Regions from separate parts of the Candidatus Enterococcus lowellii genome, predicted to be linked through region 1. Evidence: predicted binding sites of a transcription regulator. Region 1 holds the regulator's gene; each other region holds the start of a gene.
What was found. The regulator LexA, encoded in region 1, represses DNA repair genes until DNA is damaged. The targets are predictions, from matches to a motif close to CNAACANNTGTTNG.
Positions count from the first base shown of each region.

Region 2: DOK78_RS10230 (CitMHS family transporter) is a predicted target of LexA. The motif match lies at 2,186-2,199, and genes of this name have one in related genera.
Region 3: uvrB (excinuclease ABC subunit UvrB) is a predicted target of LexA. The motif match lies at 1,296-1,309, and genes of this name have one in related genera.

Region 1 is NZ_CP147251.1:1,912,121-1,917,220, forward strand. Features, by position in the region: gene hemQ (hydrogen peroxide-dependent heme synthase) at 1-228, shown strand, start outside; gene DOK78_RS09245 (MFS transporter) at 242-1,579, shown strand; gene hemH (ferrochelatase) at 1,586-2,482, shown strand; gene lexA (transcriptional repressor LexA) at 2,553-3,170, opposite strand; gene DOK78_RS09260 (DUF896 family protein) at 3,344-3,586, shown strand; gene tkt (transketolase) at 3,688-5,100, shown strand, end outside.
Region 2 is NZ_CP147251.1:2,095,323-2,100,422, forward strand. Features, by position in the region: gene DOK78_RS10215 (sodium ion-translocating decarboxylase subunit beta) at 1-1,042, opposite strand, end outside; gene DOK78_RS10220 (acetyl-CoA carboxylase biotin carboxyl carrier protein subunit) at 1,070-1,453, opposite strand; gene DOK78_RS10225 (hypothetical protein) at 1,465-1,812, opposite strand; gene DOK78_RS10230 (CitMHS family transporter) at 2,225-3,622, shown strand; gene DOK78_RS10235 (GntR family transcriptional regulator) at 3,762-4,457, shown strand; gene citG (triphosphoribosyl-dephospho-CoA synthase CitG) at 4,450-5,100, shown strand, end outside.
Region 3 is NZ_CP147251.1:2,311,670-2,316,769, reverse strand. Features, by position in the region: gene DOK78_RS11250 (amino acid ABC transporter substrate-binding protein/permease) at 1-1,128, opposite strand, end outside; gene uvrB (excinuclease ABC subunit UvrB) at 1,383-3,368, shown strand; gene uvrA (excinuclease ABC subunit UvrA) at 3,387-5,100, shown strand, end outside.

The DNA of each region.
Region 1 (5,100 bases):
CGTAAATATGCAGGGAAAATTCGTCAATTTATCACAGGATCAATTGGTTTTGATGATCATGAATGGGGCGTAACTTTATTTGCCGAAGATCCATTAGAATTTAAAAAAATTATTTATGAAATGCGCTTTTCAGAAGCCAGCAGTGTATATTCTGATTTTCCATATTTTATGGTCGGAACGTCATTAAATACAACACAACAATTACAAACATATTTAGGGTTGCTTTAGGAGGATTTGTTCAATGGAGTTACGTGCCACAAAATCAGAAAGATGGTTTGCCCCATTATTAGTTATTAGTTTATTTATCACACAATTAGATTCGGGAATTATTAGTACTAATTTATCTTCAATGGCTAGAGGATTAATGTTAACACCTGCTGAAAAAAGTTGGATTGTTTCTATTTATACATTAGGTTTATTATTTGCTACGCCTGTTATGGGAAGTATGATCGACCGTTTTGGTTATCGTATGGTCTTTTTAACAGAATTAGCGTTTTATTTCGTTGGTGTATTAGGGATTGCTTTAAGTCAATCGTTCCCAATGTTACTAGTCTTTCGTGCGCTGCAAGCTTTTGGTAGTAGTTCGCTATTAACGTTGACACTTTCTTTGGTTTTTGCCAAGACAGAAAGGAAAATTGGTGGAAGAGTTGGGAATATCGGGGCATTAGTTGCCTTATCGACAATTGTCGCACCTATTATCAGTGTAGTTAGTTTAGCCAAAACCCATGATTGGCGTAATATTTATTTTGTTATGGCATGTTTAATTGCGATTATTTTCTTACTTGCATTCTTCATTGTGCCAAAAGTAACAAACTCAGAAACAAAATCGTTTGATATCAAAGGAAACAGTTTGTTTGTATTAGCTTTACTAGCATTTAATTTATTATTAACAAGAGGGTTTTCTCGTGGTCATATCGTAGAATTAGTTGTTTATGCAGCAATTTTAATTATCGCTAGCACTTTATTTATGAAGGTAGAAACAGCACGAGAAAATGAAAAATTAGCTGTACTATTTTCACGAAAATTATGGCAAGTACCTGCGTATCGTACAAGTTTACTTGGAGGAATTACAACAGGTTTAGTGATGTCTTTATTTGCTTTCTTACCATCATTTATTGAAATGACATTCCATCTTGATGCAAGAAAAGCAGGATCATTAATGACAGTAATGGCTGTAGGAACTTTTATTGGTTCGAAAATTGCGGGAATTTGGACAGATAGAAAAGGGGCAACACATTCTACAACAGGCACAATGATGCTAGTTTTTATTAGCTTAGTTACGATGTACTTCTCGGTTGTTTCGTTTAAAATGTTCTTGATTGCACTGTTGTTCTTTGGTATTGCGATTGGGGCATTAATGACTGTTCCGTTACAAGTATTAGTGGTAGAAGCTTCGCCTAGAGATCGTAATGCTTCTTTGAGTTTATTATCGGTTTGTAAAAAATTAGGTATGACAATTGGTATTACCATAATCGGTGTCTTGGCACATGCGACTGGTTCGCTTGGTTTTTCCCAAATGTTAATTGGTTTAATGGTTGTCACACTAATTTTTATTTTTTATATGAGAAAGAAGGCATAATTTGTCATGCAAAAACAAGCAGTTTTACTAATGAGTTATGGGACACCAAACAATACAGAAGAAATTTGGGATTATTATACCCATATTCGTCATGGGAAAGAACCTTCCCAAGAACTTTATGATGAATTAGCTGGTCGTTATGAAGAAATTGGTGGGGTTTCACCCTTAGCTCGTATCACAGAGGCGCAACGTTTAGCTGTTGAGGAAAAATTAAATGTGACTAGCGCAGTAGAGTATCATGTGTTTACTGGTTTACGTCATATTCGTCCATTTATTGAAGATGCAGTGGCAGATATTGTAGCGCAAGGATTTCAAACGATTCATGGAATGGTACTAGCACCACATGATTCTAGTTTTATTAAGCAATATCATGATCGTGTTGAAAAAGAATTGGAAGTTTATCCAGAAATTTCCTATACAGCACATCGTCACTTTTGGCAACATGAAGGATTTCAAGTATTTTGGGCTAACCAAATTCAAGCAGCATTGAATTCTGAGAAAAAGCAGAAATTTTTGTTCACGGCACATAGTTTGCCTGAGCGTCTATTGCTAAATGGCGATCCGTATGTTGATGAAATAACCGGTGCCGCTAAAGCAATTGCGCAACGTGTAGCAGGTTCATTGGACTTTGGTCATGCGTGGCAAAGTGCTGGACGTACAGCGGATAAATGGATTGGTCCACGTGTTGAAGATGTGACCGAAGAATTGTTAAAAGAAGGTTATGAAGAGATTATTTATCTACCATTTGGTTTTGTTGCAGATAATTTAGAAACACTCTATGATAATGATATTGAGTGTAAAGAATTAGTAGAAGAATTAGATGGAGAGTACCGTCGCTTAGATATGCCGAATACTCATCCCGATTTTATTAGCGGTTTAGCAGCAGAAATTCTTTCAAATTAAACAAAAATGAAGAGCACTCAAAATTTAGGTTAACATTTTGGGTGCTCTTCGTTATAGATATGAAGAATTTTTAAAAGTGACGATACAAACCGACAACTAGCCCTAAAATTTTAACACTTGGTAAAATAATTGGTTCCATATAATCATTTTCCGGTTGTAATCGAATATAAGTTTTTTCTTTATAAAATCTTTTACAAGTTGCTTCATCTTCATCAGTCATAGCAATAACAATATCGCCATTTCCAGCAATGTCTTGTTTTCTTACAATTACTTGATCACCATCTAGAATGCCAGCATTAATCATGCTTTCGCCGCGAATGGTTAACATAAATAATTGGCCACTATCTTCAACTAGATTAGGAGGGATTGGGAAAAAATCAGAAGCCTCTTCTACTGCTAAAATGGGTTCACCAGCAGTTACTACACCTAACAAAGGGATTTTTTGTTGTTGAGCACCGATTGTTTCTAAGCCCAGTGTGGTTAATTCAATGGCTCGAGGTTTTGTAGGGTCTCTTTGGATTAAGCCTTTTTTTTCTAAACGTGATAAATGACCATGAACAGTTGATGTAGAGGAAAGTTGCACAGCTTCACCAATTTCTCTCACTGTAGGTGGATACCCTTTTTCACTGACTCGAGTATGAATAAATTTTAAAACTTCAAGTTGTCGGTTTTCTGTACGTTTTGCCAAAACGAACACCTTCTTTCCTTTATTTGAATCATTATAAAATGAAAAATATGACTAGTTTTATTAAACGTAGTGTAACATATGCTCTGAAAAAAATCAAACAAACGTTCGGTTTCTGTTTTGATTGTTTTTTTTGATTGTTTTGTATAAGATGGAAAAGAAAGGAGCTTGATATCATGTTATCCAAAGAAAAATTAGATAGAATTAATGAGTTAGCTAAAAAGAAAAAAACAGAAGGACTTACTGAAAAGGAACAAGCAGAACAGCAAACATTAAGACAAGAGTATATTACAGCTTTTCGTGGTGGGATGAAGCACCATATTGAAGGGATGAAAGTAGTCGATCCAGAAGGCAATGATGTGACGCCGGAAAAACTAAAACAAATTCAAAAAGCGAAAGGTTTACACAATAGAAAGTAAAATAAAAGATACCGATGCAAAAAGTATTGATAATTGCAGAGGTATCTTTTATAATAGATATGTAATATAGGTAAAAAAAACCTAAATAGGAGGCGTTAGTATTGTTTGATAAAATTGATCAACTTGGTGTTGATACGCTACGTACATTAAGTATTGATGCGGTACAAAAAGCAAATTCGGGACATCCAGGACTACCAATGGGGGCTGCTCCAATGGCCTACGCATTATGGACAAAACATTTGAAAGTAAATCCAAAAACTTCTCGTAATTGGGTCGATCGTGATCGTTTTGTGCTTTCGGCAGGACATGGTTCAGCGTTATTATATAGCTTATTGCATTGCGCAGGTTATGATGTAACGACCGATGATTTGAAAAACTTCCGTCAATGGGATAGCCGTACACCAGGGCATCCAGAAGTTGGCCATACAGATGGCGTCGAAGCAACGACTGGACCACTGGGACAAGGGATTGCCATGGCAGTCGGAATGGCAATGGCTGAAGCTCATTTAGCTGCTACCTACAATCGTGAGAAATTTAACGTGATTGATCATTACACCTATGGACTTTGTGGAGATGGTGATTTAATGGAAGGTGTTTCTCAAGAAGCAGCTTCAATGGCAGGTCATATGAAATTAGGAAAATTAATTGTATTATATGATTCAAATGATATTTCCTTAGATGGTCCAACATCAAAAGCATTCACAGAAAATGTCGGACAACGTTTTGAAGCTTACGGTTGGCAACATATCCTTGTAGAAGAAGGAACAGATTTAGAAGCGATTTCTAAAGCGATTGAAGAAGCGCAAGCAGAAACAGACAAACCAACACTGATTGAAGTGAAAACTGTCATCGGGTTTGGCGCACCAAATGCAGGGACCTCTTCTGTACACGGCGCACCGTTAGGAGCAGAAGGCATTCAAGCAGCGAAAAAAGCCTACGGCTGGGAGTATCCTGAATTTGCTGTACCTGAAGAAGTTGCAGCACGTTTTAAAGAAACAATGGTCGACAAAGGTGCTGAGTATGAAGCCGCTTGGAATGAATTATTTGCAGCATACGAAACCGCTTATCCAGAATTAGCCAACCAATTCAACCAAGCTTTTGCCGGAGAATTGCCAGAAAATTGGGAAGCAGAATTACCAACTTATGAAGTGGGATCAAGTCAAGCTAGCCGTGTGTCAAGTAAAGACATGATTCAAGCGTTATCAAAAGCTGTCCCTAGTTTATGGGGTGGTTCAGCCGATCTATCTGCCTCAAACAATACGATGGTCGCTGCTGAAAAAGATTTCGAACCCGGACAATACGAAGGCCGTAATATTTGGTTTGGTGTACGTGAATTCGCAATGGCAGCTGCGATGAACGGGATTCAATTACATGGTGGCACACGTGTTTATGGCGGAACATTCTTCGTTTTCGTTGATTACTTACGTCCAGCGGTACGTTTGTCAGCGATTCAAAATATTCCCGTTACTTACGTGTTAACACACGACTCTGTAGCAGTTGGGGAAGATGGACCA
Region 2 (5,100 bases), 180 kb from region 1:
CATGCATTAAAATGAAGTTCTGCGGATCTTCATCAGTCGCCATCTTTTGAATCACTCGACTAGACATTGGAAAAGCTGAGATTCCTGCAGCACCAATCATCGGGTTTACTTTCTCCTTGCGGAACAGATTGATAAATTTCGCAAACAACACACCGCCAATAGAATCCATAACAAAAGCAATCAAACCTAAACCAATAACCATTAACGTATCTACTTGTAAAAAGTCTTCATAATTCATACTGACTGAAATAGATAATCCTAGCAAAATACTGATAATGTTAACTAATTCATTTTGAGCAGTCAAAGATAAGCGGTCTAATACACCACATTCACGTAACAAATTACCAAACATCAAAAAGCCGACTAACGGTAACGATACTGGTGCAATTAACCCAGCAACAATTGAAATGACAACTGGGAATAAGATTTTAGCTGTTTGTGATACTTCTCCAGCACGATAAGTCATTCGTATCCGACGCTCTGCCTTAGTTGTAACTGCTTTAATCGCCACTGGTTGGATAATTGGAACTAATGACATATATGAATAGGCCGCCACCATGATTGCCCCCATATATTTAGAATTAAGTGTATTAGCCACAAAAATAGAAGTCGGACCATCTGCAGCGCCAATAATTCCAATAGACGCAGCATCGAATAAATCAAATCCTAATAGAACAGCCATAATAATTGTAAAGAAAATTCCAAATTGAGCAGCAGCTCCAAATAAGAGCATAAATGGATTTTGTAGTAATGGTCCAAAATCAATCATTGCGCCTATTCCAATAAATAACAGTAAAGGGAATAATTCTGTTGAAATTCCAAAATCGAACAACACATTGAAAGGTCCTGGTTCTCCACCAGCGAATAATACCCCAGAATTTGGAAAGTTGACTAAAATTGTTCCTAATCCCATAGGTACAAGTAAAGTTGGTTCATATTCCTTCTTGATTCCTAAGTACATCAATAGTCCACCAATCAGCATCATAACGATTCTTCCGGGTTCTTGTCCCATACCTAAAATACCTTGAATTAATGTCTCCACAAATTTCACTTCCTCTTTTTATCAAACTTATTTAATAGTTAATAATGGTTCACCTGGATTAACCACTTGACCTTGTGTAACATGAATGCCATTAACAGTTCCTGCTTGGTTTGCTACGATTTCATTTTCCATTTTCATAGCTTCTAAAATCAATAGTGGTTGATTCGCTTGTACAGCATCTCCTGTTTTTACTAAAATTTTCAATACTGTACCCGGCATAGGTGCAACCATTGCATCGACTCCTGCTTGTGATGTTGCTACTGGCGCCGGTGTTTCTTGAGGCTCTGGTTCAGGAACTGGTGCTGGTGCTGCCGGTGCAGAAACTGCTACTGGCTGTTGTACCGCCCCCACTTCTTCCATTTCTACTAAGTATTCCGTACCATCAATTGAGATTTTAAATTTTCGTAACATCGATACTCCTCCTATATGCTATCTATCTTTTTCTTGGCAATACTCTTAACAAACAACTGACTATCATCAGCTAACTCTGAGACTAAACTAGCAGAAATAATCGCAACTGTTCTTGCCTCTGGGTTTCTTTGAAGAATCCGTTTTATAACAAACTGACTATCTGGACGATCGCCAGCTGCTATGGCTGTCACAATAACACTAATTCGTTCATAATCTTTTGGATTCATTTCTATAAATGTCGGAATCGCTTCCCATCCGTCAGACTCCTTCTCGGATATTTTTTGGCTGTCCAAGTTATTTTCGAAAACGTTTTCTTCTCCATTTTGTTTTTTTGTGAACAATCGCTTTATCAGATTCATTGACTACTCCTTTCTTAAATTTATTTCACAGACTCATTATAGAAAACTCATCGAAAAGATGTAGAAAAAATTCAAACTTAAATTGTTCTTTTCGTGTTCATATTTCTAAAACCATCCTACAAAACCTTGAAAACGTTGGTATAAAGCTATTTATAGACAATTAAGATTCTATTAATATTTAATTAAGTACTGAATAAGATTTATAGTCCACGATTGTTTTTTTTGTGTTCTTTTGTTAGTCACCATCTTTATTCTTTTCGTTAATTTGATTATTCTAAATTTGTAAACAGGAAATAATAATAAAAAAAACAGATAGATTGTGAAATTAAAATTATTAATTTCTTTTTTATTTCTTTGTTATTGTTACCGTTTTCAAAAAAACATTCGTTCAATTAGAAGAAAGGAAGAAAAAATGTTACTAACTATTTTATCTTACGCAATGATTATCATCTTCATGTTCGTCATCATGAAGAAAAAGTTATCACCATTTACTTCATTAGTAGTTGTTCCGCTTGTGTTCACTTTGATTGCGATTGCCACAGGTGTCGCAAGTCCACCAACTGGAGCAGATGGCAGTATTCCAGAAGTACACATTGGCAATTTTGTAATGGAAGGTATCGCAACAACAGCAACAACAGGAATTATGTTGCTCTTTGCCATTCTTTATTTCTCAATCATGCTGGACGCAGGATTATTTGATCCAATTACCAAAAAAATGATTTATTTTGCTAAAGGCGACCCCATGAAAGTTTTGATGGCAACTGCAGTCGTGGCTGCCGCAGTATCACTAAATGGTGATGGAACAACGACCACTTTGATTTGTTGTTCTGCGTTTATTCCAATCTATAAAAAACTGAACATGAAATTGATGAACCTAGGTGTTTTGATTATTTTACAAAATACTATTATGAATCTATTGCCTTGGGGTGGTCCTACTGCCCGTGCAATGGCGGTTTTAGAGGTTGATGCAGATATACTGTCTTACCTAGCTCCAGGTATGATTATTTCAATCTTATATGTTATCTTCTTTGTTGCTTATCGTATGGGAAAAAAAGAACGTGCTCGTTTGGGCGTCACAAGCTTTTCGGATGCTGAAATAGAAGAAATGACTAGCGTAACTGATTCAGAAATTCTAACAATTCGTCGTCCAAATAATTTTATATTCAATGGTATTTTAACAATTGTCTTAATTGCATGGCTGGTATTAAGTTCTTTTGTTAACCAATTAGGTCTCCCAGAATGGATTTCTATGCCTCCATTATTACTTTTCTTAGTTGGTACTTGTATTGCTTTAATTGTCAACTATCCTGTATTAAAAGATCAAAGTGCTCGGATTGGTGCTAACGGAGGAGATGCCGTTCAAGTAGTCATTCTTGTATTTGCTGCTGGTGTATTCATGGGTCTATTCCAGGGCTCAGGTATGGCAAATGCTTTAGCGAACAGTTTTGTCGATATTATTCCAGAACAACTTGCTGGAGCGTGGGGATTAGTTATTGCCTTCATTTCTGCACCAGGTACCTTCTTTATTTCCAATGATGGATTTTACTTTGGAGTGATGCCTGTTTTAGCAGAAGCAGGACGTTCTTATGGATTTGATAATATGTCAATGGCTCTTGCTTCATTAATGGGACAGGCTTTTCATTTATTAAGTCCCTTAGTGGCATTTATCTATTTATTGCTTCGTTTAACCGGCCTAGATATGGGGCAATGGCAAAAAGAATCAGCTAAGTATGCTTTAGGAATCTTTATCATTTTCATTGTAACTATTGTTTTACTTGGACATATGCCTATTTTTATCCCACAAAACTAAAATAATGGACAAATCCAAGAAAATTATTCTTAGATTTGTCCAATAATTGTTTTATAGTAAATTAAACATAAACGAGGTATCTAAATTTATCAGTGTACTCAAAAGTAATCACTGTTATACTATTAAAGGAGGTCTAATCATGGCATCTATTATTGAAGTCGTGAAAAAAAATTTGGATCTAACACAAAATAAACCACTTAAAGCTTGTATATACGAAGCTTTCCGAAAAACAATTATTTTAGGAGATATTCCTGCTGGTGAACGTATAAATGAAAAAGAATTTTCAGAAGTATTGAATATTAGCCGTACACCTATTCGATTCGCACTGCAAGAATTAGTCAAAGAACAATTGGTTACACATGTACCTAAAATTGGAATCGTCATCAAAGGTATCAGCATTAAAGACGCTCACGAAATCTATGAAATTCGAAAATCACTAGATACTTTAGCGACAATCAAAGCAATGAATTTAATGACCGATGATGATTTTGAAGAATTGGAATCACTGCTCATACAAGGAGAGTATTTAAACGAAACCGGTCAAGTTGATAAATTATTGCAAAATTTCTCTGACTTTAATTCTTTCATCTATGAAAAAAGTCAAATGCTTAGATTAAAAACAATCGTAACTGAATTACAAGCCTATTTAATTTATTTTAGGGATATTGCCATCCGATCATCCTCTCGACGAAGCCGAGCATTAAAAGAGCACTGGTTAATTTTTAGAGGCATGAAAACACAGAATAGCGAACAAATTACTTTAATTACGCACGAACACCTTAATCGCTCCTTAACATTTATTTTAAAAGAAATGGAGCGTCGTCAAATTGACTGAATATTTATCACAGCAAATTGCTGGAATTGCCATTAAAGCTTTACTTTATGAAGTAAGTCTCTCACCAAAACCAGGTCTAGTGGATCGGTTTTCCAATGGCGCACATCAAGATATGGACTTCTTCACCTTTATTGATAGCATTCAAAGTCTGGCTCCCTTTTTTAATGAATACGTCTTAATTGGTTATCGTCATAATGACGTGTTGCCTTCTCTTTTTTCAAAACTACGAACTGTTGGTATACAGGCTGAAAAATCGATGTTAGCAGCAACAAATCAAGTAAATACTCATAAAGGAGCGAATTTTTCATTTGCTGTATTGCTGGGTGCTACAGGATTTTATCTACAAAATCATCAATTGCCATTAACTGAGAAAGACAGCAAAAATATTTTGATGATCGTCACTGAAATGACAAAAGATCTTATTCAAAAAGATTTTACGGATTTACATCAAAAGAGAGTACTTTCTTATGGTGAAAAACTCTATCTAGAGAAAAAAATAACGGGTATTCGAGGGGAAGTGTCTAAGGGGTTTCCTACTCTATCTACCTTGCTTCTACCTTTTTTGCGTCGACCCACTAAAGAATCCAAAAATATAACCTTACTGCGCGGCTTAATTTTGTTGATGAGTACAGTTGAAGATGGG
Region 3 (5,100 bases), 400 kb from region 1:
ATCTAAATCTTCATAAGCAGTAATATCTGTTGTTCCGGTTTTAACCGCTAATTGAATACCACTTTCAAAGTAAGGCTCTGAGAAATCAAATGATTCTTTTCGTTGCTCTGTGATAGACATGCCAGCAATCATGGCGTCAGCTTGATTACCTTCGACTGCCTGGACAGCTCCAGAGAAACCGATGTGGTTAAAACGAATGTTAAATCCTTGCAATTCAGCAGCGCGATTTAATAAATCAACATCGATTCCAATGTATTGATTATTTTCATCTTGAAATTCAAATGGAGCAAAGGCTGAATCACTCGCAATGACATATAAATCTTTTTTAGGTTCGACTTTTTTCATCTCACCAGCATCTGTTTCTTCGCTACCAGAAGTGATGTATTTAGCGACAATTTTGTCGTATTCACCAGATTCTTTCATTTTCTTTAAGCCAGCATTGAATTTTTCTAGCAATTCTTTATTTTCACCTTTTTTAACAGCAAAACCGTAAGAATTTCCTTTTTGGGGTTCACCAACTAATTTTAGTTGTTCCCCTTGATTGATTGCATATCCTAAAACAGGAAAGTCATCAAAGATTGCCACGACAGTTCCATTTTTAACAGCACCATATAAACCAGTTGCATCATCGTAGTTTTTGACATCAAACTCATATTTATCTTTGTTGTCTTCTAAAAAAGTTGCACTTTCTGTCCCAACTTTGGCACCGACCGTTTTACCTTTTAAATTATCCAAAGAAGTGGTTTCGTCGTCATCAGCTTTTACAGCCATTTGGATTCCACTGTCAAAATATGGATCTGAGAAATCAAAACTTTTTTTGCGTTCGTCGGTAATACTCATTCCAGCAATCATGGCATCCAGTTGATTTGATTGAACTCCTTGTACAGATGAATCGAACCCAAGAGGGCGCAAGTCAACGTCAAAATCTTGATCATCAGCGATAGCATTCAACAAATCGATGTCGATCCCAACGTATTCATTTTTTTCGTTTTGAAATTCAAAAGGTGCAAATGTGACATCCGTCCCTATTTTATAAGTTTTTTCAGCAGCGAGTGTTGTCGCGCTTGAAAAAAAGAATAACGTCATCATAAACGAAAATAATGAAATGAATAGAGTTTTTCTTTTCATATTAAATAATTCCTCCTAAGTGTCAGATATTACAAAATTATATATCAAAGCTTTTATAGTAGGCAAGAAAATAGCCGAAATTTGCGAAAAAAATCTTTTCTTCTAACACACAATGTTAGAAATAATCGCATATCATTCTTTTTTTATTGAAAAGTTATAAAAAATAGCGAAAGTATGTTCGCTGTGTTAAAATAATAAAAGTAGACGGTCTTTATATTTAAGACCCTTTAAAGAAGAAAGAGGGCATGCATTTTATGATTGAAAGAGATACTACTCATCATTTTGAATTAGTCTCCAAATATCAACCTGCAGGAGATCAGCCAGAAGCAATTAGAGAATTGACAGAAGGGGTACAAGCAAATAAAAAAGCACAAATTTTGTTAGGTGCGACTGGTACAGGAAAAACATACACCATTTCGAATGTTATTCAAAATGTCAATAAACCTACTTTGATTATTGCTCACAATAAAACTTTAGCAGGACAATTATATGGAGAGTTTAAGGAATTTTTTCCAAACAATGCAGTAGAATATTTTGTTAGTTACTATGATTATTATCAACCAGAAGCGTATGTTCCTTCAAGTGACACTTATATCGAAAAAGATTCAAGTATTAATGATGAAATAGATAAATTACGACATTCTGCAACGAGTGCATTATTAGAACGCAATGATGTGATAGTTGTTGCTTCAGTGTCGTGTATTTTTGGTTTGGGTTCACCTATGGAATATCAAAAACAAGTCGTTTCTTTACGTGTGGGGATGGAAGTTAGTCGTGATGAAATCTTACGTTCGCTAATTGATATTCAATTTGAAAGAAATGATATCGATTTTCAACGTGGTCGTTTTCGTGTAAGAGGAGATGTCGTGGAAATTTTCCCAGCATCACGTGATGAACGAGCATTACGTGTAGAATTTTTTGGAGATGAAATTGATCGGATCCGTGAAGTAGATGCTTTAACTGGAGAAATTTTAGGAGAAACTGAACATGTATCGATTTTCCCAGCAACACACTTTTTAACTGACAGCGAACATATGGAACATGCCATTGCGTCTATTCAAAAAGAATTAGATATGAGATTGGCAATTTTAAAAGAAAATAATCAGCTGTTAGAAGCACAACGTTTAGAACAACGAACAAATTACGACATAGAGATGTTGCGAGAAATGGGCTATACTTCAGGAATTGAAAACTATTCTCGCCATATGGATGGACGAAAAGAAGGCGAACCACCGTACACATTAATCGATTTCTTCCCTGATGATTATCTTATTGTGATTGACGAATCGCATGTAACAATGCCGCAAATTAGGGGCATGTACAATGGCGACCGTGCCAGAAAGCAAATGTTGGTGGATTACGGTTTTCGTTTGCCATCGGCTTTGGATAACCGTCCTTTGCGCCTAGAAGAATTTGAAAAACATGTCAATCAAATTATTTATGTTTCAGCAACTCCAGGACCTTACGAGCATGAACAGACAGATAGTGTTGTTCAACAAATTATTCGTCCTACTGGTTTATTAGATCCCGTCATTGAAGTTCGACCAATTATGGGACAAATTGATGATTTGGTTGGTGAAATTAATGAACGTGTAGAAAAAAATGAACGGGTGTTTGTCACAACTTTAACGAAGAAAATGTCTGAAGATTTAACAGACTATTTCAAAGAATTAGGCATTAAGGTTAAATATCTGCATAGCGATATTAAAACATTAGAACGTACAGAAATTATCCGTGACTTGCGTTTGGGAGAATTTGATGTCTTAGTTGGCATTAACTTACTACGTGAAGGTTTGGATGTTCCAGAGGTTTCGCTAGTAGCCATTTTGGACGCAGACAAAGAAGGATTTCTACGAAGCGAGCGTTCATTAGTTCAAACCATTGGGCGTGCGGCAAGAAATGCAGAAGGGAAAGTAATTATGTATGCAGATAAAATGACTGATTCAATGCAACGAGCAATTGATGAGACATCTCGTCGTCGAAGCATTCAAGAAGCATACAATGTTGAACATGGAATTGTACCAAAAACGATTATTAAAGAAATTCGCGATTTGATTTCTATTTCGAAAGTTGCTGAAGAAGTCGCCGATTATGATGTGAATTCATATGAAGACTTATCAAAAGAAGAAAAAGAATTATTGTTATTGAAATTAGAAAAAGAAATGAAAGAAGCTGCGAAAGCGTTGGACTTTGAAAAAGCCGCGACTTTACGCGATACTATATTAGAGTTAAAAGCTTAGTTTAACAGGAGGCAAGTTATGGCGAACGATAAAATCGTGATTCATGGCGCACGTGCGCATAATTTAAAAAATATTGATGTCACTATTCCACGTGACCAATTAGTTGTAGTAACTGGATTATCAGGTTCTGGGAAAAGTTCTTTAGCATTTGATACGCTTTATGCAGAAGGTCAACGACGTTATGTTGAAAGCCTTTCTGCTTATGCGCGTCAATTTTTAGGTCAAATGGATAAACCAGATGTGGATAGCATTGATGGCTTAAGTCCAGCAATTTCAATTGATCAAAAAACGACCAGTAAAAATCCTCGTTCTACCGTCGGAACGGTGACCGAAATTAATGATTATTTACGTCTTTTATATGCACGAATTGGGCATCCAATTTGTCCGAATGATCACACAGAGATTACCAGTCAATCTGTTGAACAAATGGTGGATCAAGTTTTGGAGTTACCTGATCGCAGTAAAATTCAAATTTTAGCACCAGTCATTACTCAAAAAAAAGGGCAACATAAACGCGTATTTGAGACGATTCAACGCGAAGGGTATGTACGTATTCGTGTCGATGGCGAAGTGTATGATATTTCTGAAGCACCTGAACTTGAAAAAAATAAAAAACATGATATTGCGATTATTATTGACCGGATTGTAGTGAAAGAAGGCATTCGCTCGCGTTTATTCGATTCTTTTGAAGCCGCATTACGTCTGGCAGAAGGCTATGCAATTGTCGATGTTATCGGGCACGAGGAATTATTATTTAGTGAGCACTATTCTTGTCCTTATTGCGGATTTACAGTGGGGGAATTAGAACCACGCTTGTTCTCATTCAATGCTCCATTTGGCGCATGTGCCGAATGTGATGGGCTAGGAATTAAGTTGGAAGTGGATATTGATCTAGTTGTTCCTGATCAGACAAAGACATTACGCGAAGGTGCATTAGTCCCTTGGAACCCAATTAGTTCGCAATATTATCCACAAATGCTAGAACAGGCTTGTTTAGAATTTTCCATTGATATGGATACACCGTTTGAAGAATTACCTGAAGAACAGCGTGATATTATTTTAAATGGTTCAAACGGAGAATTATTTCATTTCCATTATGAAAATGATTTTGGCGGTGTTCGCGATGTCGAAGTTCCCTTTGAAGGGGTCTTAACGAATATCAAACGCCGTTATCATGAAACAAATAGTGATTTTACTCGAGATCAGATGCGCTTATATATGACCGAGCTTACGTGTAAATCATGTCAAGGGTATCGTTTAAATCCACAGGCATTATCAGTTAAAGTAAATGGAAAGCATATTGGTGAAATTAGCGAATTAGCAATTAATAAAGCTGTGTCTTTTGTGGAAGGGCTGGAGTTAAGTACGCAAGAATCGATGATTGCCCGTCCAATTGTTAAAGAGATTGATGATCGTTTAAGCTTTCTCCAAAATGTCGGGTTGGATTATTTAACCTTAAGTCGCTCGGCAGGAACGTTGTCTGGGGGAGAAGCGCAACGGATTCGTTTAGCTACGCAAATTGGCTCTAATCTATCAGGTGTTTTATACATTCTTGATGAACCTTCCATTGGATTGCATCAACGTGATAATGATCGTTTATTAGATTCTTTAAGAAAAATGCGTGATTTAGGGAATACATTAATTGTCGTAGAACATGATGAGGATACAATGCGGGCCGCTGATTACTTAATTGATGTCGGACCTGGAGCTGGTCATGCAGGTGGAGAAATTG